One region of the Pseudoalteromonas sp. C2R02 genome, then DNA from elsewhere that is predicted to be linked to it. Evidence: predicted binding sites of a transcription regulator. Region 1 holds the regulator's gene; the other holds the start of a gene.
What was found. Region 1 encodes FNR, which switches genes on or off when oxygen is low (the NO sensors DNR and NnrR bind a similar motif). Its sites were predicted from a motif close to TTGATCTAGATCAA; they were not measured.
Positions count from the first base shown of each region.

Region 2: KO527_RS14190 (bacteriohemerythrin) is a predicted target of FNR. The motif match lies at 13,079-13,092, and genes of this name have one in related genera.

Region 1 is NZ_JAHKQC010000028.1:42,689-59,675, forward strand. It holds gene purB (adenylosuccinate lyase) at 1-411, opposite strand, end outside; gene hflD (high frequency lysogenization protein HflD) at 470-1,069, opposite strand; gene mnmA (tRNA 2-thiouridine(34) synthase MnmA) at 1,083-2,210, opposite strand; gene ttcA (tRNA 2-thiocytidine(32) synthetase TtcA) at 2,318-3,250, opposite strand; gene uspE (universal stress protein UspE) at 3,421-4,347, opposite strand; gene fnr (fumarate/nitrate reduction transcriptional regulator Fnr) at 4,452-5,195, opposite strand; gene KO527_RS10330 (sulfite exporter TauE/SafE family protein) at 5,230-5,904, opposite strand; gene ccoS (cbb3-type cytochrome oxidase assembly protein CcoS) at 5,901-6,095, opposite strand; gene KO527_RS10340 (heavy metal translocating P-type ATPase) at 6,112-8,514, opposite strand; gene KO527_RS10345 (FixH family protein) at 8,522-9,022, opposite strand; gene ccoP (cytochrome-c oxidase, cbb3-type subunit III) at 9,143-10,108, opposite strand; gene KO527_RS10355 (cbb3-type cytochrome c oxidase subunit 3) at 10,105-10,290, opposite strand; gene ccoO (cytochrome-c oxidase, cbb3-type subunit II) at 10,312-10,932, opposite strand; gene ccoN (cytochrome-c oxidase, cbb3-type subunit I) at 10,943-12,367, opposite strand; gene KO527_RS10370 (hypothetical protein) at 12,669-13,094, shown strand; gene KO527_RS10375 (TonB-dependent receptor) at 13,465-15,924, shown strand; gene KO527_RS10380 (TonB-dependent receptor) at 16,529-16,987, shown strand, end outside.
Region 2 is NZ_JAHKQC010000034.1:205,649-222,635, reverse strand. It holds gene KO527_RS14240 (ATP-binding protein) at 1-1,138, shown strand, start outside; gene KO527_RS14235 (DUF5666 domain-containing protein) at 1,277-3,793, shown strand; gene idi (isopentenyl-diphosphate Delta-isomerase) at 3,859-4,401, opposite strand; gene KO527_RS14225 (alpha/beta hydrolase) at 4,603-5,406, shown strand; gene KO527_RS14220 (PGPGW domain-containing protein) at 5,417-5,638, opposite strand; gene KO527_RS14215 (ATP-binding protein) at 5,790-7,706, opposite strand; gene KO527_RS14210 (hypothetical protein) at 7,722-8,318, opposite strand; gene KO527_RS14205 (hypothetical protein) at 8,320-9,282, opposite strand; gene KO527_RS25965 (ethylbenzene dehydrogenase-related protein) at 9,440-10,603, opposite strand; partial or broken gene KO527_RS25960 (NapC/NirT family cytochrome c) at 10,676-11,179, opposite strand; gene KO527_RS14195 (cytochrome D1 domain-containing protein) at 11,316-12,944, opposite strand; gene KO527_RS14190 (bacteriohemerythrin) at 13,228-13,794, shown strand; gene KO527_RS14185 (4Fe-4S binding protein) at 13,908-14,813, shown strand; gene KO527_RS14180 (CbbQ/NirQ/NorQ/GpvN family protein) at 14,933-15,766, shown strand; gene KO527_RS14175 (cytochrome c oxidase subunit 3 family protein) at 15,772-16,356, shown strand; gene KO527_RS14170 (cytochrome C oxidase subunit IV family protein) at 16,368-16,643, shown strand; gene KO527_RS14165 (hypothetical protein) at 16,653-16,987, shown strand, end outside.

The sequences.
Region 1 (16,987 bases):
TTCAGTTAGCATTAAAGCATGAGATAGGTTATTGATATCTTCTGAAGTACAGGCAAAGTGAATAAATTCATTTACAGCGTGTAATTCAGCGTTATCAGCTACTTTTTCTTTTAATAGGTATTCTACAGCTTTAACATCGTGATTAGTTGTGCTTTCGATGTCTTTAACACGTTGTGCATCTGCTTCGCTAAAATTAGTAACAATCGCATCTAATAATGCATTTGCTTCATCACTAAAACTAGGTACTTCAGCAATTGCTTCAGCGCGTGATAGCGCTTGTAGCCAGCGAACTTCTACCGTTACACGGTATTTTATTAAACCGAACTCACTGAAAATGCTACGTAGCTCTTTAGTTTTACTACCGTAACGCCCATCAACAGGTGAGATCGCGGTTAATGCTGAAAGTTCCATTATAACTCCTAATTAAATATACGAAGAGTCTTATGCCTATCGTTAGGCATAAGATAATTTAAATCATAGATTTTGCTGTACGTACCAATTTACCCTTTGAGAGAATAAATTGACGACGTTTACCGCCCATTTGTCGCCATAAAACAGCAGCACGAATGCCAACTAGCAATAATGCACGGATTTTGTTTTGGGTTTGTTTCTGCTGTAATAAACTTGGCTCACCAAACACTTGAATACGCTGTCCAAGTGGACTGACGACATCTGCGTATATATCAGCTAAGCCGGCTACAACAGACTCATCTGTAATTTCAAAATGAGCTAAGCGACGCTTAATATCTTCTATTTTTGTGCCCAATAAGTTTAATTGTTGTGGTTTGCTATTTAAAGCACGTTCTAATTGGATTAATCCACCCACATATTTTACTAGTTCAACACTTTTTTGTGGGCCAGAATCAAGTTGTTGTACAACGAGTTGATACCCTGTTTTTAAATCGCCTTGACTTCGATAAATTTCTTCAGGGCTGTTTGGATCAGTGACAACTAGAGATGACAGCATCATTTCAAGGTCATAAGTATTAACAGATTTTCCTTGTGCTACTTTTTGTACCATGTGTGCCGCTTGGCACATGGCAGCAAGTGCCATAACTTGATATTGCATGCTAAGTATGACCTTATTTAATCACTGAATCGATAATACCACCGCCTAAACACACTTCGCCATCATAAAACACGGCAGATTGTCCTGGTGTAACAGACGATTGTGGTTCATCAAACAATACGCGGGCATAACCATCTTCACTAACAAGCAAAGTACAAGGCAAGTCTGTTTGACGATAGCGTGTTTTAACTGTACAACGTTTAGTACCTTTTGGACCTGCTCTATCAAGCCAGTCTAGCTGATTAGCCATTAAACCATTTGAAAATAGGCGAGGGTGATTTTTGCCTTGACCAACAACTAATACATTTCGGTCCATGTCTTTATCAACAACATACCAAGGCTCACCAGAACCTTCTTTCATACCACCTATCATTAAGCCTTTACGTTGACCTAAAGTGTGATACATCAAACCTTCATGATCGCCAACTTGATTACCATCGGTATCTTCTATCTTGCCTGGCTGTGCAGGTAAGTATTTTTGTAGGAAGTCTTTAAACTTACGTTCACCGATAAAACAGATACCGGTACTGTCTTTTTTATTATGGGTAATTAAGTTTTGCTCTTCAGCGATACGACGTACTTCTGGTTTTTCTAATTCACCAACAGGGAATAATGTCTGCGCGATATGTTCGTGACTTAAAGCATATAAGAAGTAACTTTGATCTTTATTGTCGTCAAGGCCACGTAACAACTCAAATTTTCCGTTATTTTCTGTGCGTCTTACATAATGACCTGTCGCAATGTAATCTGCTTTTAAAGCTTGCGCAGCAAATTGTAAGAATGCTTTGAATTTTATTTCTTTATTACACATGATATCAGGGTTAGGAGTACGGCCTGCTTTATATTCAGCTAAGAAGTACTCAAATACGTTATCCCAGTATTCAGCTGCAAAGTTAACTGTGTGTAATTCAATACCTAACTTATCACATACTGCTTGTGCATCTTTTAAATCTTCTGATGCAGCACAATATTCATCTGTATCATCTTCTTCCCAATTTTTCATAAACAAGCCTTCAACCTGATAGCCTTGTTGCATTAATAAATATGCTGAAACTGAAGAATCGACACCACCAGACATGCCAACGATGACTTTAGTGTTTTTATTAGAAGATGAAGAATCGCTCAAATGATTATCGCTCATAGTAATTAAATAAATGCTAAATATTAAAGGCACGTATTATAGCACTAGAAAACCTCAAGGAATATAGTCAAATACTTTGAATATTCCTTTGAGTTTATAAAATAGACTTAGTTTAACTCAATTGCTTGAATTTCAACGCCGTTACTATCTTGTTCTTGTTTTAAACCGACAGGAATAGCGGGAATGTCAGGTTTGTCTAGAGCGACATCGCCATCTGCATTTGGCAAACCCGTTTTCTGCAGGTTTTTGAAATCAAAAATAGAATTATCTGCTAAGTGAGATGGTACAACGTTTTGCATTGCAGTGAACATAGTCGCTACACGGCCAGGGTGTTCAACTTCCCATTGTGCGATCATCGCTTTTATGTTTTGTCTTTGAAGATTTTCTTGTGAACCACATAAGTTACAAGGAATGATAGGAAATTCTTTTAGCATTGCGTATTGGGCTATCTCTTCTTCTTTACAGTATGCAAGTGGACGGATCACCATATGCTCACCATTGTCACTGGCAAGTTTTGCTGGCATACCTTTTAATTTACCGCCATAAAACATATTTAAAAACATGGTTTCTATCATGTCATCTCTATGGTGGCCTAAGGCTATTTTGGTAGCTTTTAGCTCTTTAGCTGTACGATACAATATACCGCGTCTTAATCGAGAACATAATGAACAAGTTGTTTTTCCTTCTTCAATTATATCTGTCACAATTTTATAGGTATTCTCTTCAACAATTTTGTATTCAATATCTAAAGTTTCTAGATATTCAGGTAAGATATGTTCAGGAAAACCAGGTTGTTTTTGATCTAAGTTAACTGCGACTAATTCAAATTTGATAGGAGCGACACGTTTTAATTGCATTAAGATATCTAACATCGCATAGCTATCTTTACCACCAGATAAACATACCATGATGCGATCACCATCTTCTATCATATTAAAATCTTTAATAGCCTGTCCCGTGCTACGTCTCAGGCGTTTTTCTAATTTATTTAAAGTGTGTTTAGCCTTGGTTTGAGCAGAATGAGAAGCAGGTGATGACATTAAGGACCCTATAATGATAATAGAAAGCTGAGCTATAAAATTAGCGCCGTATTATAAAGCAAAATTAAAAGTTAGCGAGTAAAAATATTTTTTAGTGAAATTGGTGAGCAGGTGTTTTGCTGCTTTGCAAAAAATATGGGTGGCTATCTTAGATTGATAGCCACATAAGGTTATTTAGCCAATGGGCTAATATAACCATCAGGTTTTAAGGCTAGAACATCACAATTTAAGGTATCTATAACATGTTCAGCTGTATTACCAATTAAAGCTGCACTGAGACCCGTTCTGCCGATTGTTCCCATAACAATTAACTCTGCATCCAATTCATTAGCAATAATGGGTATGACATCTTCTGGTAAGCCTTCTTTAATATGACATTGGCTTTGGGGAATATCATGCTGTTGCGCAAGTTCGTGGCATGCCTGAGTATGATGCACTTTAACAGATTCATTAAATTGAGTGGGATCAAATTCAGGAATTTCAATAGCAATATTAACTGGTGTGCCAGGGAAGGAGTTTACAATATGTAAATTGCCATCGATGAGGTTTGAAATGAATTTTGCATCATTCATTATTCTTTGATTAAGAGCAAGATGTTGTTCATCATCAGCAGAAGCATTCACAGCTGCGATGATATTGCCTTTTGCAGGCCATAAGTGCTCTTTTATTAATAATACAGGGCAAGGACATTTTCTAATTAAATGCCAGTCAGTTGGCGTAAATATCACTGATTTTAAAGTTGCATGTTCGTGGGTACCTTTTAAAACAATATCGTAGTTTTCATTAAGTACGGTTTGTATAATTGATTCGAAAGGGCGATTATGCCATATAACCTTGCAGTCAATATCTAAAGTTTCTTTGTATTGCTCTATTAACGAATTAATCCATGAAATTCTGTCATTTATAACAGCATTACGCATAGCCTCTCTTTCATCAAGAGATAGCATAGTCGTCATTTCATAGGAAAAATCGTATATGGTTAAAAATGCAGTGATTTTAGCACCAGATTTTTGTGCTAATTCAAATGAACGTTTTAAAGCGGTTTGTTCTGATTTACTTGGATCAATTACTGCAAGTATTTTTTTTATTGTATTCATCATTTAACCTCTCAAATTTGCTTACTTTTAGTGTAAGTTAAGTTAGCAGATTTGACAGGTTTAAATGAAAAAAAATTGTCTAAGATCAATATACAAAGACGAAATTATTCGCTTTTAGATTTGGTACCTGCAATTGTATTCAATTGCTCAAGATCAATAATGGTAATGAATTTACCTTCAACTTTTATTACATCTGACTTTTGGAAGCGGCTCAATAGTCGACTAATGGTTTCTACTGTTAAACCAAGGTAGTTTCCAATTTCTCCACGTGTCATAGTTAATCTAAATTCTTTTTTAGAAAATCCACGTTCACCAAATCGTTGAGATAAATTACAAATAAAAGCAGCTAATCTTTCTTCGGCTGTTTTTTTGTTTAAAAGTAATAACATCTCTTGATCGTAGTTGATTTCACTACTCATCATGCGCATTATTTGTTGGCGTAATTTTGGTAATTTTCCAGATAACTCATCTAAAGTAGTGAAAGGGATTTCACATACCATAGCAGTTTCCATAGCCTGTGAATAACTTTGATGTTCCATTTTAAATATACCATCAAAACCAATAATATCACCTGCTAGATGAAAGTCAGTGATTTGCTCATCACCTTGTTCAGAGATGGTATAAGATTTAAACGAACCTGAGCGGACCGCAAAAATAGAATTTAATTTTTTGCCGGCTTCAAATAGTAAATCGCCTTTATGAAATGGTTTTTTACGTTCGATGATATCATCAAGTTTACCCATTTCGCTTTCATTAAGTGTTACAGGTAAGCATAACTGACTGATGCTACAACTATTACAGCTAATTTGGCAATTTGAACTTGTCGGTATTTTATTTTTAAGATCCATTGAAATTCCGTCTATTTTAAACTACTACTATAGATTAATGCAGTGCGTTTTGGGTTGCAATAGCTAAAAGGTATAAACCGTAAAATACTAAGATATTACCTAGAACAATACGGATTATGCTGTTATTGAGCCAGTTATTGATAGTTTGTGCTGCAAAACTTAACCCTATCATGGCAGGTAAGGTGCCTAAAGCAAAACTAGCCATAAATAATGCGCCTGAACTCGCACTTTGTGTTGTGATAGCCCAAGTTAATGCAGAATAAACTAATCCACAAGGTAACCAGCCCCAAAGCGCACCATATGCCAATGCTTTTTTCTTTGTATTGAGTGGTAATAAGTATTTATTCAATTTAACAATATGCTGCCATATTGCGAATTTCCCAAATTTTTCTAACCAATTTAAGCTTGCTGTCAAACGCATGATATATAGGCCTACAAGCACCATAAAAATACCACTTATAAAAGATAAAAATAAAGAAAAATCGTTTGATTGTTTAGCAAAAACAGAACTAATGCCACCTACTAAAGCGCCGCAAATACTATAGCTTAATAATCTGCCTAAATTATAAAGTAGGGCATATTGTTGTGCTTTTGTTTTGTCTTCAATCGCAAATTGTAAAGATGATGCAATACCACCACACATAGCAATACAGTGCCCACTACCAGCTAGACCCATAAAAAAAGCGGTAAAAAATAAAGACTCTGTCATAGCGGCTGATTATTCTTTGGATCTTTCGTTTTGTTAGGTTTTGTCTTAATTTCACTATCGTCAAATAATATACTGTGGGCTTGTTTGTCTAAATCAGAAAACTGTTCACTTTTAACGGCCCAGAAAAAAACAGCGATTGCGATTATTACAAATATAATTGCTATCGGAATTAATACATAAATGATGCTCATTATTTCAATACCTTTGTTATGGTTTTAATAGTCTTAATGAATTTGTTATCACGATTATAGAACTGGCTGACATGCCAATAACAGCCATCCAAGGTTGAACCATGCCCATTGCTGCTAAAGGCAAAATAGAGCCATTATATGCAAGAGAAAGGGCTAAGTTTTGTTTCACAATACACCGTGTTTTATGACTGATTTTAATTAAATGTTCAATGGAGCTTAGATCACTATTTAATAGCACAACATCGGCTGTGTTTTTAGAAATATCGGCACCAGATTCCATAGCAATCGATAAATGCGCAGTATTAAATACTGGACTGTCATTAACGCCATCACCTACCATAGCAACAACATGATTTTGTTTAATTATATTAGCAACGTAGTCTTGTTTTTGAGCGGGGCTACAGCCCGTTTGTACATCATCTAAAGATAATTTTTTTGCAAGGTCAGGCCCTGCCTGTGAAGGGTCGCCTGTTAATAAGTGGGTATTTAAGTTTTTATCTTTAAGAAAAGATATTAACTGTTGTGCACGATCACGTATTTTGTCTTCAAGTTCAAATGCAGCGATAGGTTTTTCGTTAATATAAAGCACAACTTGAACTGGGAGCTCTAGAGCGTTAAACCAGCCATTTTTACCTATGGCGATATCTTGACCTTGATATAACCCTTTAATACCAAAACCGGTCTCAATAGTAACATCTGTCAAAGGTTCTAAAGACGAAGTATCAAAATTAAAAGCCTTAGCAATAGGATGTTGTGAATGAAATTCTAAACCTGAAGCTAAAGCTAAAATTGTATTTTCATCGTAACGATTATCTAAATAATGCGACTTTTTGATTGTAAAACAGCCCTCAGTTAACGTGCCTGTTTTATCAAATGCAAAAGAATCTATTTTTGTGAGGGTTTCGAGTACATGTGCTTTCTTTATTAATAAGCCTTTTTTGGTTAAATTTGCCACACTGCACGTCAATGCAGTAGGAATAGCAAGACTTAATGCGCAGGGACAAGTTGCCACTAACACTGATATTGTGATCCAAAATGCGTGCTGTGGGTCTATGCCATACCAATATGTAGCAGTAAAGCCTGCAACAACTAATAAAACGGCGACAAACCACTGAGCAACTTTGTCGGTAATTTCAGCAAGTTTAGGGCGACTGGTAAGGGCCTTATTTTGTAGGCTAACGATTTGATTTATTAGGGTATGCGTGCCAAGTTGGTTGACACTGATTTTAACTAAACCATCATGGTTAGTTGTACCAGCATAAACCTGAGTATTGATTTCTTTAGTAACAGCCTGATGCTCGCCTGTCATCATCGATTCATCAACTGTGGTCTCACCCTCTATCACCACACCATCAGCCGGTATAATTTCACCCGGTTTAATTAAAATGATATCTTTAAGTTTTAGTTTTTTTGCTGCGATTATTTGTTCTTGAAAATTATCTACAATACGCGCTGTTAGTGGTAATAGCTTTTGTAAATTTGATGTGAACTCACTGGCTTTTAAACGCGCTCTAAACTCTAAATACTTGCCTAATAATAAAAGGAAAGTGAACATACAAATTGATTCAAAGTAGACTTCACCAGTATTAAAAACTGTTGCCCAAGTGCTTGCAATATATGCCCCAAAAATAGCTAAGGAAACAGGCAAGTCCATATTGAGTTGTTTGACTTTTAGTGCGCGTATGGCACTGGTTAAAAAGGGAAGGGCAGAATAAAGAATTACTGGAGAGGCTAAAACGAAGCTGATCCACCTAAAATATTGCTCAAAGTCATCTTCCATATCAGAAAACATATCAAAATATAAAGCAAAGGCAAACATCATAACTTGCATTGTCATAATACCTGCAACACCAAGTCGGCGTACATATGACTTGGCAACTTGTTGTTTTTGAGCTTCTTCTACATCTGGCTGAAAAGGGTATGCTTTATAACCAATACGCGCCAAAGCTTCAATAATAGTACTTAATTTAAGTTGTGATTTATCCCACAAGATCATTGCACGGTGTGTCGATGTATTTACATCGACTCGCGTAATATGCCCTAAAGATAATAATTGTTTTTCGATTAACCAAGCACAGGCGGCACAGCTAATGCCTTCAACGCTGAGTAAAACTTCTGATAACTCGCCCGAATGATGTATGAAATCTTCTTGAATATCGTCATCATCATAACTTTTGAACATTAATAATTGCTCAGGGATCAGTTCTTGTACTTTTCCAGCAGCAGTGGTCCTAAACTTATAATAATCAGTCATACCAGAAGAAATGATAGATTCAGCAACAGCTTGGCAACCGATACAGCAAACAGGTTGCGCTTGATTATCGTATTCTACAGTTTGAATAAACCCCAAAGGGATACTTTCAAGACAATGAAAACATTCAGATTGTGAAGAAAAGGCATGTTCTTTGGGGTGTGTCATAGATTACTTATTTTTTATTATATTGTGGTGAGATTTTAAACGCTTGGTCGTACGGTAACTTAATGGTTTCTTTTAGTTTCCAAACACTGTCAAATGGTTCGATAAATATATTAAAACGACCATCAATAATTTTATCTGTTAAAGCGGTAAATTCACCATTACCATTTTTAGTTAGCATGACTGTAAAATCGTGCGCTTTAATCGTTGTATGGTAAAAAGAGACTTTTAAGGAAGGCACATTATTATTGTCACCTTTAGTGAATTTAAACGACACAGTATCATTATTTATTTTTAAATCACCATGTAAATACAGTGCTTTTGCTTTATCAAATTTGGCTAAATCTAAATTGATTGCTTTACCTTTTTTGTAGTAATCATCAACTACCATATCCGGCGTATTTGAAAATGCGATATATGCAAAAATAGTACATGCAACAACAGTTGCTAATGGAATAAATAGTAAAAACCAAGGCCAGAATTGCTTATACCAGGGAAGAGTTTTTGTCATTTTCTGAAGCGTCTTAATCAAATAAATTTAGGCCGTATTTTACTTGAATTTACGACAAAATCATAGATTTTAGGTATAAAAAAAGCCTCCAAAAGGAGGCTTTCATACATTTAAAAATGCTTACTTAGAATTAGATAAACTGTAAACATAAGCACTGATGATATGTACTTTATCTTCACCTAAAATATCTTTCCAAGCAGGCATTACGCCGGCACGACCTTTAACTAAAGTTTCTTCTACAGCGCGTTGTGAGCCACCATATAACCAAACTTTATCTGTTAAATTTGGTGCGCCAAATGGTAAATTATGAGCCAGTGACCCTTTACCATCAGCACCGTGACAAGCAGAACACATAGCAAACTTAGCTTCGCCTGCATTAGCGTCTTTTTGATTAACTTTACGACCAGATAAGCTTAAAACAAATGCTGTCATTTCTTTTACGCCTTGTTCGCCAAGTGCATCACCCCAAGGTGGCATTTGAGCGATACGCCCGTTCATTAAAGTCTCTTTTATTTGTGCAGGAGAACCACCATATAACCAATCGTTATCAGTAAGATCTGGAAAACCTTGGTAACCACGTGCATCTGAACCATGACATTGCGCACAGTTTTGCGAAAATAAACGCTGACCGATTTCTAATGCTTGTTCATCAGTTGCAAGATCTTTGATGTCACGTTTAGCGAAAGATTCGAATAAAGGACCGAACTTTTCTTCTGCTTTACGCATTTCAACATCAAGTTGAACCGTTTTACCTGCTGCTTTGGCATCAATTACCGCTTGCTTTGATTCTGCAAGAGATTTAATACCCTGATTTGAACTTGTCCAATTACCTAAACCTTCCCAGTTACCTAAACCTGGGTAAGCAGCTAGATAATAAACAGCCCATATAAATGTTGCGAAGAACATATAAGTCCACCACTTAGGGAGTGGATTATTTAATTCTTCAATGCCATCAAATTCATGGCCACAACTTTCGCCTTCTTCAACCCCAGCATAGTTTGTTAAGTTCCAAACTAATAAGCCAAAAACAATAGCTAAACATGCTAGTGTTAAAACGACGACCCAAATGCTCCAAAAGCTAGTCATTTCTCAGACTCCTTTTCTTTATCGTTGATTGTCGTTTCGTGCTTTTTTTCGTCTTCGAAAATCGCATTAGCAGCTTCGTCAAACTTTGACTTAGTACGCTTACTAAATGCCCACCAAACGATAACAATAAAAAGTACCATTAAAACCAGAGTAAATATGCCTCTGAATGTTCCGTAATCCATAATTCTTTAACCTATAAAAAATTATTTCAGATGAGTACCAAGCTGTTGTAAATATGCAATCAAGGCTTCCATTTCTGTTTTACCTTTAACTGCAGCTTTAGCACCAGCAATATCTTCATCTGTGTATGGCACACCAAAACCTTTAAAAACTTCTAGTTTTTTAGCGATTAGTTCACCATCAAGTACATTTTCATCTAACCACGGGAAAGCTGGCATATTAGACTCAGGTACTACTGAACGCGGATCCATTAGATGCGCATATTGCCAATCGTCAGAATAGCGACCACCAACACGTGCTAAATCAGGACCAGTACGCTTAGAACCCCATTGGAAAGGGTGGTTCCATACGCTTTCACCTGCAACAGAGTAATGGCCGTAGCGCTCAACTTCATCACGGAATGGTCGGATCATTTGTGAGTGACAGTTATAACAACCTTCGCGCACATAAATATCACGGCCTTCCATTTCTAAAGCTGTTAACGGACGTAATCCATCTACAGGTTCAGTGGTATCTTTTTGGAACATAAGTGGAGTAATTTCAACTAACGCACCAAAACTAATTGCAAAAATCGTTAATATTGCGAATAAACCAACATTTTTTTCAACGATCTCATGCTTATTTTGTGAATTTTTTTGACTCATTATCTACCCCTTATGCCGGATGTACTTCAGCTTCAAGCGAGTCGTTTTTCGCAGAAACTGTTTTAAGTACGTTGTAAAGCATGATCACCATACCTGCAACGATGAATACACCGCCAACAAAACGCATGAAGTAGAACGGGTATGAAGCTTCTAATGACTGTACAAAGCTATACATTAAAGTACCGTCAGAATTAACTGCACGCCACATTAGACCTTGCATTACACCTGAAATCCACATTGCTACGATGTAAAGTACCACACCGATTGTATGTAACCAGAAATGTGTATTGATTAGCTTAGTGCTATACATACGACCTTGGCTAAATAAATTAGGAACTAAGTGATAAACAGCACCAATAGATACCATTGCAACCCAACCTAAAGCACCTGAATGTACGTGACCAACAGTCCAATCAGTGTAATGCGATAATGCATTTACAGATTTGATTGCCATCATCGGACCTTCAAACGTAGACATACCGTAGAATGAAAGAGATACAACTAAGAAACGTAATACTGGGTCATGACGAAGTTTATGCCATGCACCTGAAAGCGTCATAATACCATTGATCATACCGCCCCAAGATGGAACGAATAAGATAATTGACATAACCATACCTAAAGATTGAGTCCAATCAGGTAAAGCCGTGTAATGTAAATGGTGAGGACCAGCCCAGATGTATAAAGACACAAGTGCCCAAAAGTGAACTACAGACAAACGGTAAGAATAAACTGGACGACCTGCTTGCTTAGGAACAAAGTAATACATCATGCCTAAGAAACCCGCTGTTAATAAGAAACCAACAGCATTATGACCGTACCACCACTGTACCATAGCATCTACTGCACCAGCATAAATCGAGTAAGACTTAGTCAGTGATACAGGGATTGCCATGCTGTTTACAAGATGTAATACAGCAACAGTTAAGATGAAACCACCGTAGAACCAGTTTGCTACATATATATGAGATACTTTACGTTTAATTAAAGTCCCAAAAAATACAACTGCAAAAGTAACCCATACTATTGTGATCAATAAATCTATTGGCCATTCAAGTTCTGCGTATTCTTTACCTTGTGTCATACCTAAAGGTAATGTAATAACAGCGAGTACAATTACAAGTTGCCAACCCCAAAAGGTAAATGCAGCTAATTTGTCAGAGAAAAGACGCGTTTGACAAGTACGTTGTACCACATAGTATGCGGTAGCAAACAATGCACTAGTACCAAATGCGAATATAACGGCGTTCGTATGTAACGGACGCAGTCGGGAGTATGTTAGCCATGGTGTGTCGAAGTTCAATGCAGGCCAAACTAACTGGGCTGCAATAAGAACACCAACACTCATACCAATAAGGCCCCAAATCACAGTCATGATTGTGAATTGTCGTACAACTTTATAGTTGTATTCTGTTTGTGATGCTACTTGGCTCATTTTCCGGCTTCCGATGCAATAAATTGCATTAAGAAATCAACTTCCTATTCTAAAAGAATAGGCCCTACTTATTTTCATCTAGTTTATTTTTTAAATATTGTGACGTATTTAAGAAACAAACCAGACAAACCCTTATTTTTGCGGGTGAATGATAAATATTTTAGCGATAAAAAGATACCTCAATTGTTCAAAATAATGACCTTAATCAAACTATGGGTATTAACTAGTTATTTTAATCTCAAATTTGTTGTATATTTTGCTATATCATTATAATCACTAGATTAAAAAGTGACCATTTAAATTGAAGATGTTAAAATATAGTACGATTTTAGTAGTAGCTAGCTTGCTTTTAGCATGTAACTCTGAGTCAGAAAACAATGCCCTAGATTCTAGCTGCAATGAAAATAAGCCCTGTAACTATAGTGGGGGATATGAAATATCGCTAGCAAATGAAATAATTACCCCTGAAGATGAATTTATTATACAATTTAAAGCGCCTAAAGACATTAAAATCAATCAAGCTAAGCTTGAAGGTCTTAATATGTATATGGGGAGCATTCCTTTATCGTTTGAATATAAAAATGGTACTTGGCAAAGTAAAGCGATGGTGGGGGCATGTGCTGAACCTATTATGCAATGGCAATTATCATTAGATTTTATTGACCAAACCTCACTTGAGCATAAAAAGCCTATCTCATTAATTTATAATTTAACTTCTCAATATTAATTAGATGTTTTATTTCAATTTAACATGCTGTTGTAGGTATTATTAAATATCTACACGTTAATTCTTTCTAAAATATGACCAGATGCCTAGGGTTACATTTTATCACAAACTACCTGGTTAAAATTACATTTCGAGAAATAAATTCTGTAAGTTGTTGTTATTTAATGTTTAATTAAAGTTTTAATTGTGTGTTCTTCTTGAGAATAACCTAAATGTAACTATAAAATTTCGACTTTCATGATTCCCTTTTTTAGGTTCAGTTTCTATTCAGTTAAATAATCATAACCTTGCTTTATCGAATTGAAAGGTAACAGTTTCCTTTTGATTTTACATCTTTTGATTTTACATATAAATAAAATAGGGTTTATAAATGAAAAAAACACAATTGAATTTAGCTGTAATTACAACATTCTCTGCTTTAGCTGTACCTAACGTTTTTGCACAAGAAGTATCAGTACCACAAATAAATACAGATATTGAAAAAATCCAAGTTACTGGTTCTCGTATAAATAGAACTGATATGGAAACTGCAAGCCCAGTGACGATAATCTCTTCTGACTTTATCGCGAAAAGTGGTTATACATCTGTTCAAGATATTTTATCTACCCAACCAGCAGCTGCAGGTATGAGCTTAGGCTCTTCATCAAATAATGGTTCAGGTGGTTCAGCTACAGTTAATTTACGTGGTATGGGTGCAAATAGAACATTAGTCTTATTAAATGGCCGTCGTATGGTAGCATCAGGTACAGGTGCTGACTCTTCAGTGGATTTAAATACAATTCCTGTTACGATGATCAAATCAATTGAAATATTAAAAGATGGTGCATCAGCAGTATATGGATCAGATGCAATTTCCGGTGTTGTAAATATCATCACGAAAAAAGATTACGATGGTACTGAAGTAAATATTGAAGGGAGTCAAACTGATAAAGGAGATGGAACTAGCACAGGTATAAGTTTATTACATGGTATGCAGCTAGGTGACGGAAACTTAGTTTTAGGTGTTCAGTATTCAAAACGTGGTGAAGTAAGTCAGGGGGACCGTGATCATATTGACCCAGGCTGTTCTTCTTTTGTAGAAGAGGGATCATTAGGTGGAAAAACTCCTGATGGTAATGGTGGCTTCGAAGACAGAACAGATTGTTATGACTATACAGATGATAGTTATGCGCAAACACCAAATGAATTAGTGAGCCTGTTTAGTAGTTTTAATACCGATTTAGATTCAGATACACAATTAAACTTTGATTTTATGTATACCCGTCGTGATTCAAATCAGCAAATGGCTCCACAACCTGCCAATATAGATTTAGATACATCGAAATTAGATGATAAATATACAGACCAATTTAAAGATGAAAATGGTAATACGCCAGATGAGCTAAATTATCGTCGTCGTATGAGTGATGCCGGCCCACGTATTTTTGAACAGACTACCGATACTTATCGTGCTTCATTAGGCGTACAAGGACTGTTAGATAATGATGCACAATGGGATTTGTCTGTAACTTATGGTCGTAACGACTCAGAAGATAAAGTACAAAACTCAATTCATGCCGGTAATATGGAACAAAGTATCTACGCCAATCAAGATTTATGGTTTAGTGGTGAATCAATTGACTCTGAGTTTTTAGCGTCAGAAGGCATTATGTACACAGAAACCAATAAAGGTGGAAACGAGCAATTTATTATGTCAGCTGGTCTAAGTGGTTTAACTGAGTCAGATCTAGGCTACGCAGTTGGTATTGAAAACCGCTTCGAAAGTGGATTTTATACGCCAGATTTAATAACACAAGCAGGAGAGAGCACTTCAGCACAACAAGACCCAACATCAGGTAGTTACTCAGTACAATCTATGTATGCAGAGTTTTCGTTACCGGTATCAGATGCATTAGCAATTGAAGCGGCAACACGTTTTGATAATTACTCAACTTTTGGTAGTGCGATCACCTGGAAGCTAGGTGCAACATATAGTTTCAGCGATAGCTTTATGATCCGTTCAGTAGCGGCTACTGGTTTTAGAGCGCCTAATGTATCTGAGCTTTATTCTGGTAACTCAGGTTCATTTGATTATTTAGATGATCCATGGGGCAATGCACAAGATGCACAAATATTGGTTAACTACACCGGCGATGAAAATTTATCTCCAGAAGAAAGTGAATCATTTACATTAGGTGCGGTTTGGGAAATTGCAGATGGTTTATCAACAACAGTTGATTACTGGAGCTTTAATATTACCGATGCAATAAGCCGTGCTAATGTTCAAAATCAAATGAACCTATGTTATGCCGGTGATATACAAGCATGTGATTCAATTAATATCACTCCAGATGGTGATTTATCAGATATGACATCAACATTAACAAACATAGGTTCACAAAAAACGTCAGGTATTGATTGGAATTTAAGTTATAGACAAGATGCATATAAAGTAACTTTAGATACAACGTATTTACTGAACTTTGAAGAAGATGGCGTAAATTACGAAGGTACTATTGATGGCAACATGGGTGGTTATTCAAAACTTAAAGCAAATCTTTCAGTTGATGTAAATGTGACTGACAATCTAAGCATGCTTTACAACGCACAATTTATTCAAGGTATGGATGGTGAGGATTATGGCGATACTAATTCAACCGATAACGTGATTTATCATAATGTATCAGCTGCATATCATATGAATGATCAATGGAGCGTTAATGGTGGTGTTAAAAACTTGCTTGATACAGATCCTGAATATGTACCAGATGGCAATGATATGAATACAGTGCCAGGTTTATATGATGTTGTTGGTCGTACTTTATTTTTGAGCACTTCTTACAAATTCTAAAAATTAGAATTGTAAATATAAAAGACAGCACTTACTGTCTTTTATATTCAAGGCTTTAATAATTTATACATTTAGCATCTAACTCTGCAAGATTATTTACTCTACTTATATATTCTTTACATCTTATCTAAAAAGTTAAATATCTATTACATAAAGATTAACCTCAAGTCATGATGACTATCCTTTCTTATGTTTCTTAGTCAAAGCCAAGCTATCAAGTAATGCAAATAAGGTTAACTTTGTTATTTTTTTGAAAACACCAAGTTGTTTGCTGTGTGTTTTTATTCATAAATTTGTATCTTTCCCGAAAATTACACTTGATTACAACTTGCATTTAAATGATTTCAAACCTGATTTAAATTAGATCTTTGTATTTTATCTTGTTGTTATTTGGGTGTTTTAACTTGTTATTTTAGTTACATTAAATTACATTGTTATGGGTATTCACCTTCCTTTAACTTCCTTGTTTGTTATTTGATCTTCCGTTCAGTTTTCGTTCATTTTCACGACTTTATGTTAATAGGCAGCCGGGAAGCAGGACTATAAAAACAACTGCTGCCCTCCGATAATATCGGTAAATAATTACAACAAGTAGGGTTATAAAATGAAAAAAACACAACTAGGTTTAGCAATCATTGCAGCCGTTCCATTATTCTCAAGCATGCAAGCAATTGCTGCTGATACTTCAGCTCAAGAAATTGAAAAAATTCAAGTAACAGGTTCACGTATAAACAGAACTGATATGGAATCAGCAAGCCCAGTTACGATTATCTCTTCAGATTTTATTGCACAAAGTGGTTATACATCTGTAGAAGAAATCTTATCGACACAAACTGCAACAGCTGGCGGAAGTTTAGGTTCTAATTCAAATAATGGATCAGGTGGATCTGCAACAGTTAACTTACGTGGTATGGGTACTAATCGTACATTAGTACTATTAAATGGTCGCCGTATGGTTTCTTCTGGTACAGGTGCTGATTCTTCAGTAGATTTAAATACAATTCCTGTCGCAATGATAAAATCTATCGAGATTTTAAAAGATGGTGCATCTGCTGTTTATGGT
Region 2 (16,987 bases), on a different contig from region 1:
TATTAAATTCACTCATCATGGCGAAGTGATTATATCCATAGAGTGTGAGCCAAGCCAGGATATTAAGCAGATAAATCTTAATGTTAAAATAAAAGATTCAGGTATTGGAATAAGCAAAGAACAACAATACAATATATTCGACTCTTTCACTCAAGCTGATGAATCTACTAGCAGGAAATTTGGTGGCACAGGTTTAGGCTTATCTATTGTCAAGCAATTGGTTAAACTCATGCATGGAGAAATATTTTTAGAATCAACATTAGGTGAAGGCAGTACTTTTACTTGTAGTCTTAAGCTAGGTTTCGAGCCAAATAAAATAGATGATTTTAGTGTAGAACTTGAAAATTTACATTACTTTGTTTCAAAAAAAGAACCATTTATAGCTGATTCATATTTTAAAAATTTAGGCTTAAAAGTAAATTATCAATCAATTAAGATGCTTAAAAACATATCACCAGAACAATATAAGTCTTCAGTGATTCTAATTGATATTCATAGTTTAAAGGATTACCTTAAAATTTATGATGAGATTAATGTTAAGTTCGCACATTTAAAGATTGTACTGATCTTAGATAAAATATTGAAAAGTCCATTAAAAACTAATGATTTAAAACTATCAGGTGAAACGCTATTCTCCCCTTTTACTTTTAAACATTTTGTACAATTCATTGGCAAACTTTCACAACCTGTAAATGTTAAACCTATTATAAGCAATGAGACCCAGCAAGAGAGCCTTTCACAGTTTGATGGTCATATTTTAGTCGTAGAAGACAATATGATAAACCAAATTGTTATTACAAAAGTGCTGAAGTCATTTGGATTAACTTATGACATTTCTAATGATGGTCAACAAGGTTTGGATAAAGTTTTAGAAATAAATAATTATGATCTTGTATTAATGGATATTCAAATGCCGGTTATGGATGGTTATACGGCAACATCTAAGCTTAGGGCATTAGGTTTTACTGAACTGATTATTTGCGGCTTATCTGCCAATGCAATGAAACAAGATTTTGAAAAGGCCTATGCCGCAGGAATGAACGATTATTTAACAAAACCCATTGATAAAAATGAAATATCTCAAGTATTTAAAAAATACTTATGTAAAAGTGAAGTATCTAACGTTGAGCAAAACTGACAAATACTTGAATCCTTCCTATTATCTATAGGTAAGTCGTCATATCGGGCTAAATTTGTTCTGTTTATTAATTAACTTTTAATTAGCAGGCAAACTTAACTTTAAAGCTGGAATTTTAAGTATAAAGGATAAGTCATAATGAAACGCTCACTTTTGATTATTTTATTGTTTTTAATTTCATCCTGTGGCGGCTCCTCCGGTACTAAAGAACAACCTATAATTGAGCCCGTATTAACTGCGGGCATTTTAAATTTGACTGTTTTGGGTTTGCCTGATGGTCAAAGCGCAAATATTACAATTACGGGCCCAAATGGATATACTCAAACCATATCTGATTCCATTAAGTTAACTGATTTAGATGTCGGCAGTTATTCAGCCACCGTGAATGATGTCACTATATCTGGCGTTAACTATCAGGGTTTTGATACCAGTATTAGTTTCACACTTAGCGACAATATCACTTTAGATACAGAAGTTATCTATGGTGCACTTACCCAAAGCCAAGGGGTGATCTCAGGTTTTGGCAGTGTGTTTGTTAACGGCACGCGGTTTAATACTGATAACTCAATTATAACAACAGATTTGACAGCTACAGGGTCTGATTCTGATCTTGATATTGGTATGAATGTATCAATTGTAGGTCTAATATCAGCTGATGGTACGATGGCAAAAGCCAATAAAGTTGATTATTCCGCTATTGTCAGGGGGCCCGTTGAAGAAGTTAATTTATTGACGCGAGAGATCACGGTGTTAGGACAGGTTATCTTAACTGATGAATCAACAGAGTTTAAAGATACTGATTTTGAGTCATTAGTTCCAGGGGATATTGTAGGTGTTAGCGCAATCTTAAATCCTGACGATATTTTATTGGCAACGTTAATTAAAAAATTAGATGATACAGACTCTGTTTTTATTGTTAGAGGGGAAATGTCAGATTTAAATGCAGATTTAATGACTTTTAAATTGGATAGTTTAACCATTGATTACACCAGTGCTGAAGTTGAAGGCGAACTTGTCAATGGTGAAAGTGTAAAAGTGATATCAGAATTAGCACCGGATGATAATACGCTTGTTGCAAGTAAAGTCGAAGTTAAAAATATAGAGTTTGACCAAGGCTCAATGATAGCTTTAGATGGTATTATTACTGAAATAATTGATATAGACGATTTAAAATTTAAGGTGAATAACCAAATTGTAATAGTGAGTGACATTACAACACTAGAAAATGGTGAACTATCAGATATTGTTTTACATAAACGTGTAAAAGTATTTGGTCAGTTAAATGAAGATAATGTTTTAACTTTAACAAAAATACGTTTTGATAAACCTGGAATTATAAAAGTAAACGGCCCTGTAGATTCAACTGATGGTACTACAGCCATAACAGTTTTAGGTATTAATTTTATATCTGATAAGCATACGCATTTTATTGACAAATCGGCTTTAAAAGTAAAACACTTTGGATTGTCAGATATTGAAATCCATGATCGTGTTCAAATTAAAGCATTTGAAAAAGACACTCAGTTTATAATACGTCAATTAAAAAGAGTATCTCCAGAGGATAGCTTAGTAAAACTTGAAGGAGCTTTAACTAATATCACAGAAACAACATTTGAAGTTCAAGGTATTGTGGTTCAAACCACTGAATTAACCAAATTTGAATATTGGGATGATGTATCACAAGCAGAATTTTTTGCCTTAATACAAGATAATGATGAAGTTGAAGTTAAAGGAATGGAACAAGAAGACAGCAGTATTCTTGCGTTAAAAGTTGAATATGAAGAAGACGACCAAGACAGTAATAAAGTTGAATTAAAAGGCACTGTAGATGCTAGCTTTGAAACGAGTGCTGAATTTACAGTTAATGGTCATTTAATTGTAACTAACGAGGCTACAGAATATAAAGACGGCTCAGAGTCGGATTTAGCACCTGGAATAAAAGTAGAGATCAAAGGTCAGCAAGGTGAATCGGGAGCAATACTTGCTTTAAAAATTGAATTTGATTCTGATGATGATGAGTCTGAAATTGAAGGGGTTATTGAAACCTTTAGTACAATACAAGAATTTACAATTGGTGAATTCACAATAAATACTGATGATAATACTGAATTTAAATATGGTACTAAAGATGATCTGGCTCAGGGGGTAAACGTTGAAGTTAAGGGAAACTTAACAGACTCACATACGATACTAGCGATAAAAATAGAATTTAAACATGATGAGGATCATGAAGTTGAAGGTGTGATAGTTAATTCTGAATTTTCTGAAAATTTACAGTTTCCATTTATTTTTAACTTAGAAATTAACAGTTCAGACACATTAAGTATTTCAGTCTCTCAAGATACAGAGTTTAAAGATGGTAGTATTTCAATGCTAGCAAATGGCGTAAATATTGAAGTTGAAGGCCATTTTAATAATAACATGTTAGTTGCTCAAAAGATTAAATTTGAAAAAGTTGAATATGAAGGCATACTTTCTGATTTTGTATCAGAATTTAACTTCAAAGTTGATGGGCATAGTGTTACTACAAACGAGTTTACGGATTTTAAAGGTGGAACGGTAAACGATCTTGCAAACGGTATTGAAGTTAAGGTAAAAGGATCTTTAAATTCAAATGGTATTTTAGTTGCCACCAAGTTAGAGTTTGACGATTAAGCTTTCTAAATTTTTTCAACCTCTTACAGCATAGAAGAGATTTATCTTTTCTATCTTATGGATATCTATAATTTATTGAGTACTTTATAAAATGTATCTTTAAACCAAGGAGTATATTTATTTGCAGTGTTTTTAAGCTCTAATTCTATCTGCTCTATACTTAGCCAGTCGATTGCATTTACTTCTGCTGGATTAGGTCGAATTTGTAATTTATTAAACTCTAGTTCGCTGAGTTGCTTTACAAATAAATGATCAAACTCATGCTCAATTAAGTCATTAGATAATTTAGCTTTATAACAATGACTATCGACCCAAATAAGGTTGTTAACGGTAAAGCCTAACTCTTCAGTGAGTCGGTTAATTGCTGATTGTGTTATGTTTTCACCTGGTTGCGGATGTGAACAACATGTATTACTCCATAATCCGGCACAATGATATTTAGTTAATGCTCGCTGTTGTAATAATACTTCTTTTACGCCATTAGTCTCTCGTACAACAAAAATAGAAAATGCGCGGTGCAATAAACCTTTTTCATGGGCTTGCATCTTATCAGCAGTACCCAATTCAGTATCATTAACATCTACTAATACAACTCTATTACGTTCCATACACATACCCAAAAATAATCGCGATATATTATATACCTAGGCATGGTTAGATGCGAGTCTATAACTTCATCTAGCCTTACTTATATATAAGTTTAGTTCACTTAAATAGTGGACCGAAAATAATTCGCTATTAAATGAAATTATTGTTATTTTGTTTATTAATTTAAAATAGAGCAATAACTCTACGGTTGATTATTTAAAATGAAACATGACATCATAAATTTTGTGCATGCTAATGGCTTCCCTGCTAAAAGTTACAATACATTTTTAGATTTATTTAGCGATGACTTTAAAGTTATTGCACTAGAAAAGTATGGGCATAACCCTTTATATTCTATTACCCATAATTGGCAATACCTTGTTGATGAGTTAATCGCGTTTGTGATCAAACAAAAAAAAGCACTTAATCGAGAGCATGAAAAAGTAATTAATATTGGACATTCGTTTGGTGGTGTTATTTCCTTTATGGCAGCATGTCAAAGACCTGACCTTTTTAAAGGCGTTATTATGCTAGATCCACCGGCTTTTACAGGCACAACAGCTTTTATGATGAAGTTACTTAAAGGTACAAAATTATTCGATAAAATATCCCCTGCGGGCAAATCAAATATAAGACGTAAGCAATGGCCATTAAATACTAATATGGTAGAACAGTTTAAGCACAAATCATTATTTAAAAACTTTGATATTCGTTGTTTATCTGACTATGCAAACCATGGGTTTGTTAACAGAAATCAAAAAAAAGAGTTATTATTCTCAGCTGAGGTGGAAACTGAAGTTTTTAGAACGCTACCTGTTAATCTTGGCAGTTATAAAAGTAAGTTGAATATCCCTGCAACATTAATTTATGCTCAAAATGGTGTATGTACTGGCAAAGCGGTAAAACGCTTTGCCAAGCAAAATATTATCAATACAGTAGAGTTTACAGATGCAGGTCATATGTTTCCATTAGAAAAGCCAGAACAAACTGCTGCACTTATTAAAGGTATCATTAAGACATTTTAAATGTTTTGATTTATCTTTTTGAAAAAAACGCATCTAACTTTTGTGCACTTGTACGTGAGTATCGCTGAAATTTACGTAACCACTGCTTTGCTATTGGATATTCTTTACTTAACAAAACAAGGGCTAATGGAATAACGATAATTGCAGGGCCTGGTAAAATAATAAATAAAAGGCCGATTAAAAGTAAAAAACCGCCTACTAATGTAATTGCTATTTTTTTCATTTGTTTCATAGATTAGTCCTTTATAAATATTGATTGTTTTAATTATTTATAAAGGCAAACTCCATTCCATTATTTTATTAATTAAAAATCAATGTATTATGAAATTGCTTATTTTATAAGTTGCGTATTTTGACCAAATATTAGTGTATTAATTATTTTATTAACTATGTGTTAATGGTAAATGTAATGTGAACTCAGTACCCTGCCCTAATGTAGAACTCACAGTTATATGTCCATTATGCTCCTCTAATATTGAGCTGACGATATGTAAACCTAGCCCAGTTCCTTTACCTACTGGTTTAGTGGTAAAAAAAGGGTCAAATAACTTTTTCATATTTTCTGAAGAAATACCATGACCATTATCTTTAATACAAATATTAACCTCAGAATCAATAAGTTTACTTGTGATCCATACTTTGCCAGAACTCTGTATTGCATGAGATGCATTCACTAATAGATTAATAAAGACTTGTTGTAGTTTCTGCGGGTAGCCATAAATTACAGAAGACGCTTCAAGTTGTGTAATAAGCTCTACCTTATATTTTAGTTCATTTGCAACTAATACTAAGCTCTTGTTTATTAGCTCATCGATATTTACAGGTTCCATTTTTTCATTGTCTTGATGAGCGTAACTACCTAAGTCTTTGATTATTTTTGATACTCTACCTGTTCCGTCTTGGCATGATTTGATAACAGCTTCAATATCATTAAAAATATAATCCAGATCGTGCTCTTGATAATAAGTTTCAATTTCAGTTGATGGTTTATTTTCAATGACAAGTTTTTTAAAATCCATGATCACTTCATAATACTCAGTTAATATCTCGATATTACTTCGTATATAACCAATAGGATTATTAATTTCATGGGCGATACCTGCTGCTAACTGACCTATGGATGCCATTTTTTCAGCATGCAATAATTGTTGATTTAATTGTGATAAAGCCAATTGATCGTGTTTTCTATCATTAATATCACTTATTGCAATTAAATAATGATTTTCACCAAAAATAGAAACTAAACATCCTGAGTATTCAATATAAGGTTTTTTTATATTTGAAGATAAAATACCTTCTTGCATTGTTTTTGTTGCGCTATTTTTATCAAAGTTACCATTTACCATAGCTAAAATTGGTAAAAAATGACCAATTTTTTTATTAAGAATATCCTTATCATCAGCTTCAAATAGTTTATTAACTGCTTTATTTGTTTCCTTAATTATCCCTGTTTCATTTACTAAAATAATTGAAGTAGGCACTGAATTCATTATGCTAGTGATACGTTTATTAGCTTCATCTGCATTATTTCTTTGCAATTCAGCTTTGGTTATTTCTAATTTAATGTGTTGCGTTAAATTTTGAATGGTTTCAGATAACTCAATGACTTCTTGCGGACCATAGTGTTGTACAAATTCAATGTCTTCTTCAGTATCTAATTGTTTATTCGCAATATGGGTAATATTCTCTAGTGGCTTTACAATATTTTTGCTGATCCAGCGTGTACCAAATATGATCATGAATAAATATATGGCAATTAAACCTGATACCCATGCTTTCAACTTATTAATCGCATTTTTATGTTTATTAGCTAAGTTTAACTCTTGTGCTTCATAATTACTTTTTAATCGTTCGATGAGTCCAATAGTATTTGTCGTAATCACATCCGAACTTTCTATTGCTAAATCCCACTTTTTATCTTTTGGGTTATTTAGAGTAAGTATAGAAGCGATAATGTCATCGTTACTTTTAATCATTGAAATTAATTGATTTAAATCTGAAGATTGACTGTGTGATATCACTGACAAAGCATTTAACTCTTTAAGTAAAATATCCGTTTGTTGTTGTATACCTTGCGCTAAATAAGTTTGTTTTCCAGAGAAAAATAAATCTTGGGTTGTAAGCCATATTTGAAACATAGTAGAAAAATGTTGGAAAGACTTCAGTGATATACTCGATTGATAATGTACACGAGATTGATATTCAACGTCTTGGTATTTACTCCAAATAAAACCAAATATGCAACTGCCTATCAACAGAGTTGCAACCGAAATTATTTGGTTATAATGTGATATTTTCATTAATTTTTTATTCTTCTATTTTAATGTGTTTTCTAATTCGTCCTGCCATACCAATTGTGTTAATAATAATGTTTTTAATGCACATCTTAAAACAACATTGGCAAGCTCTGGCGCATTAGGGGCAACTGAGAGTAATTTTTGATTGGCTGTAATACCATCTTTATTTAAATACTCCTTTAATTGTGCTAAATTCTTACCTATAAACATATTCTTAAATGACTTATTGTCAATCAATTTCTTTTTAGGACTTCTGCTACGTTGAAATGCAAAATCTTTAATACGATAGTCTTTATCTATTGCCCAAATGATTTCAACTAGTCCCCATTTACTTTGCTCAGATCTAACATGTATATATCCAAGCTTTGTTTGCTGTTGTAATACAACATAAAGCGTATGTTTACCTAACTCTCCAAAATGCAGGTCATTATTAGGCAAAGCAATTTTTACTTGTTGCCTGACGCCTTCATTGATTTCTTTAACGATTGAAAGTTGGTTTGATTTTGTTGGATATAATAGTTTTATTTGTGCAACAGGATCTCTTAAAGCGCAATAAGCTTCAGCAAGTACATTTGGGACAAAAATAAATAATAAAAAGATAATTATATATTTCATATTAATACCTATATCTTATTTGCGCTCTGAATATACTACTTTTACCATCATTTACTTGCACCAGTTGTTTTTTAAACTCAATACTTGCTTCTAACTGTGTATTTAACTGGTAGCTAAATCCAACTAATGCAAGACTTTGCGCTTCTTCAAAGCTGTCACTATCTTTGTAAATATATTGTCCATATATCTTTTTTGAATCATCAATTGACTGTTTATTAAGCTCTATTAAAGCATAGCGTTGATCATCGTCGTTAAATTGACCTTGTGCTAGTTCTGCTTTTACACCCCAAGTTTGATAATAGTATTGTAAATCAAATGACACTCTTTGACGCTCATTGTTATCAAGTTCACCAAAGTAAAAAGACAAGCCAAATATATAATCTTGATGGCTTAAAGTACTAAAGCGACCAGTATATAAATACGAACCATCAACAGATTTAGGATCATTTTTACCACCTAAGGTATAGCTGACTTTATATTCAAACTTATCATGTACTTTATTTAATAGTATTCCCCAATCTAATTTGGTACCAAGGGTTGAACCGTGTCCATAATCAAGTAATCTCCCATTTGTGTCATTACTATCCTCTAAGCCAAAAGGCAGTGTAAAATGTCCAATACGTATATTTGGTATTAAAAAATGTGAAGGTGTGTAATTTACATGCGCTTCTCGAACAATAATTTTTCCATCATTTGGTGAGTCAAACATGAATGGGTAAGGGTTTTGATTGGAGAGCTTTGTATAATAAAACTGCATAACACTATAGGCAAAATCACCATTGTTATTAGAGAAAACTTTATGGGTATCTAAACCTATAAAGTAGATTTGACTAGATTTATTTGGCTCTGAATAATCGTTGTAACGGGCACTTGAATCTATAGACCAACGAAAATTATCTGTGATATCTGCAAAAACAAGATTAGGTATAATACAAAAAGTGTATATATAGATTTTAAGCTTCAAATAATCCTCCTATATAACTACATATTCTATTACCAATTGCTTTGTTTGATTTAAGTATAAGTTAAATTTTAATTTTTACTAAGATTAGGTTATAAAAATAAAAAGCATGACTAATAAATTGTCATGCTTTGGGGATATCAACTTTAACATCTAGATTTTATTGTTGTGTTGCATTAATTTCTGCATCAGGATTATCTAATGCTAACTTATAGCCTAAAGATACATGATGGTACCGTGCACTAGAATAATCATCATGAATCGCAAACCCAAAGTTGTATACTTTTCCAGGCTCTATATTTACATCTCCTGGGCTATCCGATCTTAGTTTACGTTTAATCACAACAGACCAAGTGCCCGCTTTAAGTGACGCTTCAACTTCAGAACCTTGACCACCGTGCATATCACGTTTTTCAAGAATTTTACCGTCTTCGATTTCACCTGTTCCTGATTTATATCTGATTAAATCCATAAATAAACCAGAATCATTTACGGTTTGAATTTCGGCATCGTCTTTAAGCTTATCCCAGCCACCCAAAGGTTTTTTCTTGCGGCCTTTAATTTCAAGTTTTTCACGTGATTCTTTTATATACTTTGTAATACCTGCATTAAGATTAAGTCGTTGCGCTAAGTCTGAATTTAACAGTGACTCACCGCTTGGTTCAAATGGCATAGTATCGACATCTGCATGACAAGATCCCCAGCACCCCGCTCTATCGGCAAATTCAACGTCATCGGTCGCTAACATATAGGCTAGTTTCATTGGGTTTTCAGGATCCATTTTACCGCCTTCAACAAATGGCACAGGTGCATGTTCGCCATCAACCCAACTAAAACGTAGATATAGATGTTCATTATCATGAGTTGCATCAATTTGAACAGGGATACTGCCACGTTTTCCTGGGATCACATTAGGTTCAAGGTTTTTTTCGCTTTCACCTGATACGATTGTTTGTCCGATAACATCGGTTTCTTCTCCATGACATTCAACACAGCGATCACCTTTAGAAAATGCTCGTTTGCCACCATGTTTTCGACCTAAAATCCACTCAATAGAGGCGGTGCCTGGGTAAAATACTGTAATATCTTGTGCACTTGATTTAGACCAGTCTACATCTATATTGCTTGAGGTTTCAGCTTGTTCATCTGGGTCTAGAGATGCAAGTTGTAATGTATGACTATTTGCCACAGCTAGTTTAACTGCATCTGCAATTTGTTGTTCCATTTTTTCTTTACTTACTTTTTTTTGAACTTTTAACTCAGCAGCCTCTTTTGCTTCTCTAGCTTCTACACGTGCTAGTCCTTCTATATATTCTTTTGGTATTTCGCGAATAAAATCAGGGTTAGGTGCTTCGAGTTCTTCTAATTGTTCGTCTGTTAATTGATCTCGTACATCATGATGAGCAATGCCTTTATGACAATCAATACAAGTTTGACCAGTTTCAAATGCATTCAAATGCTGCTTACGTGCCCGAGGTTTTTGAAATTCAGGGTTCATTGATTCAAAGTTGTGACAGTTTCGGCATTCTCGTGAATCTGTTTCCTTCATAGCGCCCCAAACACTTTGTGCTAAATCAAATCTATGTTCGTTGAACTTTTCTTTAGTATCTAACTTTCCCGTTAACCATGAAAATACCTCTTTTGACGCTTGGATCTTACGAATGATTTTATGGATCCAAGGTTTTGGTACATGACAATCTGGACAACCAGCCCTTACCCCAGTGCGATTTGTAAAATGTATTGTTGGTGTATACTCTTGATAAACATTTTCTTGCATTTCATGACAACCAATACAAAACTCGGTCGTATTTGTTGCTTCCATGGCTGTATTAAAACCTCCCCAAAAAATGATCCCTACTACGAAAAAAATCACTGCACCTGCTACTGTGCTACCAAACATAAGTCGGCGAGACCAAAAGCTTGGCTTATTTAATTTATTGTTAGCCATAATTCTTTGTCCTAACTTGCTATATTCTAATTTGACGGTTCAAAAAAGTAGCGGGCATTAAGCCCGCTTTATTGTGTGGTTAAATAGATTAGGTTTTATGGTTCATTCTATTGTAAACGTTGAACTTTCCTGTTGGTGTAGTTAAACCTTTAATGCGGTATTTCTCTTTAAGTGTTTTAGAATCATAAACCACAATTTCACCTGTTGGCTTACTTGCTTCTTTACGGTTCCAAACTGAAACCCAAACCTCAGAGCCTCCTTTATTAAATTCCATGTGTAGTGCTGCTTTACCGGGTTCAGTTGTTACACGAATTGTTTTAACAATTTCGTGTGTATCTTTATCAAATACTTGAACGGATTGCTGTACTTCAGGCTCAGGGTGTTTTAGTTGATCAGCCCAAACAAATTGTGATGTTTCATGGGTACGGATGAATGCACCCGCACCATCTGTTTCAACTTCGTAACATAGTTTCCATGCTTTATCTGGATGGCCAATAGGATCGTTACCCCATACAGAAACTAGCCCCATTCCTAAGTGCGTCGTACCACCAACTGGACCACATTTTTTATCGTTCCAGTTAGCACCAGGACCTGGGTGAGGTAGGCTTTCTACGTCAATCATAGCTTCTAATTTACGTGTCTTAGTATCAACCACTACCATTTTATTAGATGCGTTAGCTGCAATTTGGAAATAACGCCCTGTTGGGTCAAAGAAACCATCATGTAAGAATTCTGCAGAATCTATTTGTGTAATAGATAAGTTGTCTAAATCTTTGTAATCGACCTGCCACATTTGACCAAGCTCTTTTACTGCGACCATAAAGCTTGATTCGTTTGGTGTCGTATATATTGCAGCCACACGAGCTTCGTTTATGAATTCACCTTTAGTATTGTAACCACGGGTAGAAACGACTTTCAGCGGGTTTAATGTAACTGCATCCATAATTACGAAGTGAGCAGGCCAATAACCACCAGCAATAACATATTTACCATCACCTGATACGGCAATATCGCGAGCGTCATAGGCCATTTTAGTTTCAGCAACTAACATGTTTTCTGGCTTTTGCCATAAATCAATTTTTGTAACTTTACCGTCTCGACCTATGGTGTACCAAAAGCGACCTACATCTTCAGCATGATCAATTTTATGATGCTCAGTACCTTTAATAACATGTACTGCGTAGCCAGTATTAATATGCGTAATCACTTTTTTAGTATCACCATCAACAATAGCTACTTTACCGGCATCACGTTCAATAACGATAAAGAAGTTTTTCCAGTTTAGGTTATGCATAGGTTTTGCTGGATAGTTTTTTGCGTCTACAAACTGTTTTGTGTGGCTGCGCATTTGTGTAATTGACATTTCTGGTGGTACAGGTGGCTTCATTTGAATAAATGTCGCTAAATTTGATATATCTTTTTTACTAAAAATGTCATCAAAATTATTCATACCGCCTTCTGTACCGTATGCAATAATTTTTTCTAAACGTTTTTGACCTTTTTTCAGTGTTTCTTTTGGCTCTAAGCTTTTCCCTGTAGCACCTTTTCGTAAAACACCGTGACAACCGGCACAACGTTGAAAATATTGTAATTGTGCTTTTTCAAAGTCAGCTTTCGATAACGTTGGCTCTGCAGCTGATACCGACATACTTATGCCTGTAGTTGCAAATCCAAGTGCCATAGTGAGAACTGATAATGCTGTTTTTACTTTTTTCATCATTTTTCCCTCAGGTTTAGTATTTTAAATAAATGATTTTCAGAATTATTATTCGGCGCTTAACCCTGGAATGCGTTTTGTTGAATAATTATTCTGCTTTGAGCGCACTATCAATCAATTTTATTTATGGCAACCTGACCTAGATCAAATTTTTAAACTGATTAAATTTTAATTAAAGTTAAACTAAAAATTGTTTGATCTATGACAATAATTTCCCCCGAGTAAATTCATATTGTGGTATCTGAAGTTAAAGAAACCACATAAAAATTAAGGGTATAGAGAAATGAAGAAACATTCTAAGGCATTGTTATACGCTGCAATTATCGGTTTGATCATAGTTGCAATATTTCTTGGTTTTTTATCAGGAATGAATAATCCTATTTCATGGATTTTAATTTTAGCCCTGCTATTAATACCATTTATATACAATAAAACTAAAACAGAGACGCAATTAAAATGGAAGGAAGAGTATAGTGTAGGTATAGAGGTTTTAGATTTAGACCATAAAAAATTAATCAATTTATTAAATCAATTTAATACTGCATATGACTATGCAATGAGTGAAGAGTTTGAACGCCAAGCATTGGATGATTTAATTGATTACACTAAATATCATTTTGAACGAGAAGAAGAAATTATGAGTGATAATGATTACCCTAATTTTGATGAACATAAAAAACAACATCAAGATATGATAAATCAAATATCCCATATGCAAGATAAATATAACGAGAAAGGCCATGAAGTATTTGAAGAAGTGTGTGAATTTTTAACAAATTGGTTGATAAAACATATTAATGGTACTGATAAACAATATACGCAACATTTAATTGAGCGTGGTTATAAATAAGATGATCGAGATAAATATTAGACATTCTTTTAATTAAACAAGACTTTGATCAATTTTAGTGGTGCTAGTTATTGCTAAAATTGTTCAAAACCAGCTCATAAAGCAGTATTCTCATGACTTATCAGCATTCAAGAACAATGACACGTACATTATTTTTCTTACTTTTTTTATTCGCTCCCCTTTTAGATATTTTTCGTTTTGATTTAACTTTAGGGCATTTTATATTTTTTGGCCACCAATGGACATTAGGTCTTGAGAGCGTTATCCATCAAGGAGGTACCACTGTACAAGCAACAACTATTATATTTTTAAAAGTATTCTTACCTGCCATTGCTTTTGTAGGCACTTCTCTTATTTTAATTTGGAAGTTTGGGCGTATCTATTGTGGTTGGTTGTGCCCACATTTTTCGGTTGTAGAAATGATAAACCAAGTGATGTTGAAACAATTAAATCGGGTTACATTATGGGAAAAGCCTGAAAAGCAGAATCAAGCTATTATTCCTAGGCTTATTGTTGCGGCTATTAGTATCAGTATGGCATTCACTTGGGCTGTAGGTTTACTCAGTTATTTAATGCCGCCCGTACCATTGCTTATTGACTTGGTTAATTTAGAAGTAGGCTTTGGATCAACCATATTTCTAATCGCTGCGACTTGTGTATTTTCTTTCGATTTTATTTTTGCGCGTCACATATTTTGTAAATACGGTTGTGCTTTGGGTTTATTTCAAAGTCTTATATGGATGGCAAATAAACAAGCGATGGCAGTAAAGTTTGATCGTACACGTGCAAAAGCCTGTAGAGAGTGTGATAAAGCATGTGATAAGGCCTGCCCAATGCGTCTTCCTACACGAAACATGAAACGGGCTAAGTTTACCTGTACACAGTGCGCGCAATGTATTTCTGCATGCCAAGAAGTACAAAAAGATAACCCTGAAGGGACGTTATTAAAATGGGTAGATGGTCCCCAAGCGATTGACATCGATCGCCCCGCAGCAAAATACATTCCTAAAGAAAAGTGAAGTTATTATTAAACCAAGTTGATGCGAGTTCTCATTTGACTTGATCAAAATCAAAACCACTCTCATATAACAAGAGTACCTTATAGCTAACAACAATATGTGCTTAAGGTTTTCTTTTTATGACTCAAACATCTGCAGCTTCAACTGATAATATTATCGAAATAGAATCAGATCAAAAAGAATTATTTTATCAAGAACAAAAAAATGAAATATCTCTATTTGAGTATGCTTATGAACATCAATTACCCGTTTTAATTAAAGGGCCAACTGGGTGTGGTAAAACCCGGTTTGTTCAGCATATGGCTGAAAAATTAAATAAACCTTTATATACAGTTGCTTGCCATGACGATTTAACGGCAGCTGATTTAGTTGGGCGTCACTTAATAGGGCCAAATGGCACTTATTGGCAAGATGGTCCTTTAACACGTGCTGTGCGAGAAGGTGGCATTTGTTATTTAGATGAAGTTGTTGAAGCACGAAAAGATACAACGGTTGTATTGCATCCATTGGCCGATGACCGCCGTATACTCCCACTAGAAAGAACGGGTGAACTATTAGAAGCCGCAAAGGGTTTTATGTTAGTTGTTTCATATAATCCGGGTTATCAAAATTTACTAAAAGGCATGAAGCCAAGTACACGTCAGCGTTTTGTAGCACTTAGGTTTGATTACCCAGAACCTAAAGTAGAACAAGAAATTTTAATGAAAGAATGTAATATTGACGCACATCTGGCTTATAAATTAATTGAGCTTGCTGGCGCATTGCGCCGGTTAGAAGATAACGACTTAGATGAAGTGGCATCAACTCGTTTGCTTATTTATGCGGCACGCATGATGTCTAGTGGTATGCCGGCACTTGAAGTATGCCGATGCTGTTTAGCAGAGCCATTAACCGATGATCCTATTACAGTTGAAGCATTAATGGATGTTGCACGAATTTATTTTGATGAATAAAAACAATGCAAAATGAAATAGACATAAATACCAATGATAAAAAACTACCTGGCGATTTAGCCATGTGGTTTTTTATTTTAGCTGAACTGACAGTATTTGCGATTCTATTTATCGCTTTTGCTGTTACTAAGCAGTTAAATCCGCAAATGTTTATATCGGGTCAAGCCCATCTTCACCCCATTGCAGGAATAATAAATACCCTAGCACTTATCACAAGTAGTTATTTTGTGGCATTAAGTGTTCATGCAATTAAACAGTCAGAAAATACCAAAGCAGCACAACATCTTATAATTGCACTATTAATTGCATGTATATATGTTTGTACTAAATCATGGGAATACCAAGTATTAATTGAAGCTGGGTTTGGAATATCAACAAATACGTTTTTTATGCTTTATTTTTTAATTACCTTTTTCCACTTTATGCATGTTTTATTGGGCATGATAATTTTAGCTTTTATTGCTAAAAAAGCGGCTAATGGCGTATATAAAGCAGATCAAACTTCAGGGTTTGAAGCTGGTGGCTGTTATTGGCATATGGTCGATTTAGTGTGGATTATCTTATTCCCATTAATATATATTCTAAACTAGAGAGTTTGAAGATGACTTTTAAACAGTTCATAATTAGTTTTATTGTATTAATCGGATTAACAGTTGAGTCAGTGATAGTTGGTGGTTTTGCTCAGGATAACAATGATATTTCACAAGTCTATACTATTTGGTTAGTTTTAGCGGCTGCCATGTATAAAGGACAACAAATCACGGATGTATTTATGGAGCTAAATAGCGGCCCAAAACTTTGGCGGATTTTGATGTTAACCTATGTGATTGTTGTCCCATTCATCATAGGCCTTATATACTGGATCCCTTTGAGTTAAGGAAACCTCATGCCCAACAGTGCCATTACACAAAAAAAACTATCAACAATCGCTCAGGCGCTCTATGTTGCTAATTTGCTTATTTTACCTGGTTTAGCATTTCTATTTTTATTAGTTTATTTCATTAAATTCAAATCTCGTTTTGGACTAGCACGTATTCATCTATATCGCTCAATGCAATTATGTGCTTTAAATGGTATCGCTTTAGCTGTTATTCCTATCGTCTATATATTCTTAGCTGGTAATAATATCAATGCGTCTATTATGATAATGTTGTTTTATTTTATTTGCATGCATGCGATTTTTGTTCTGTTAGGTATGCTAAATCTTTCCAGAGCCATGGC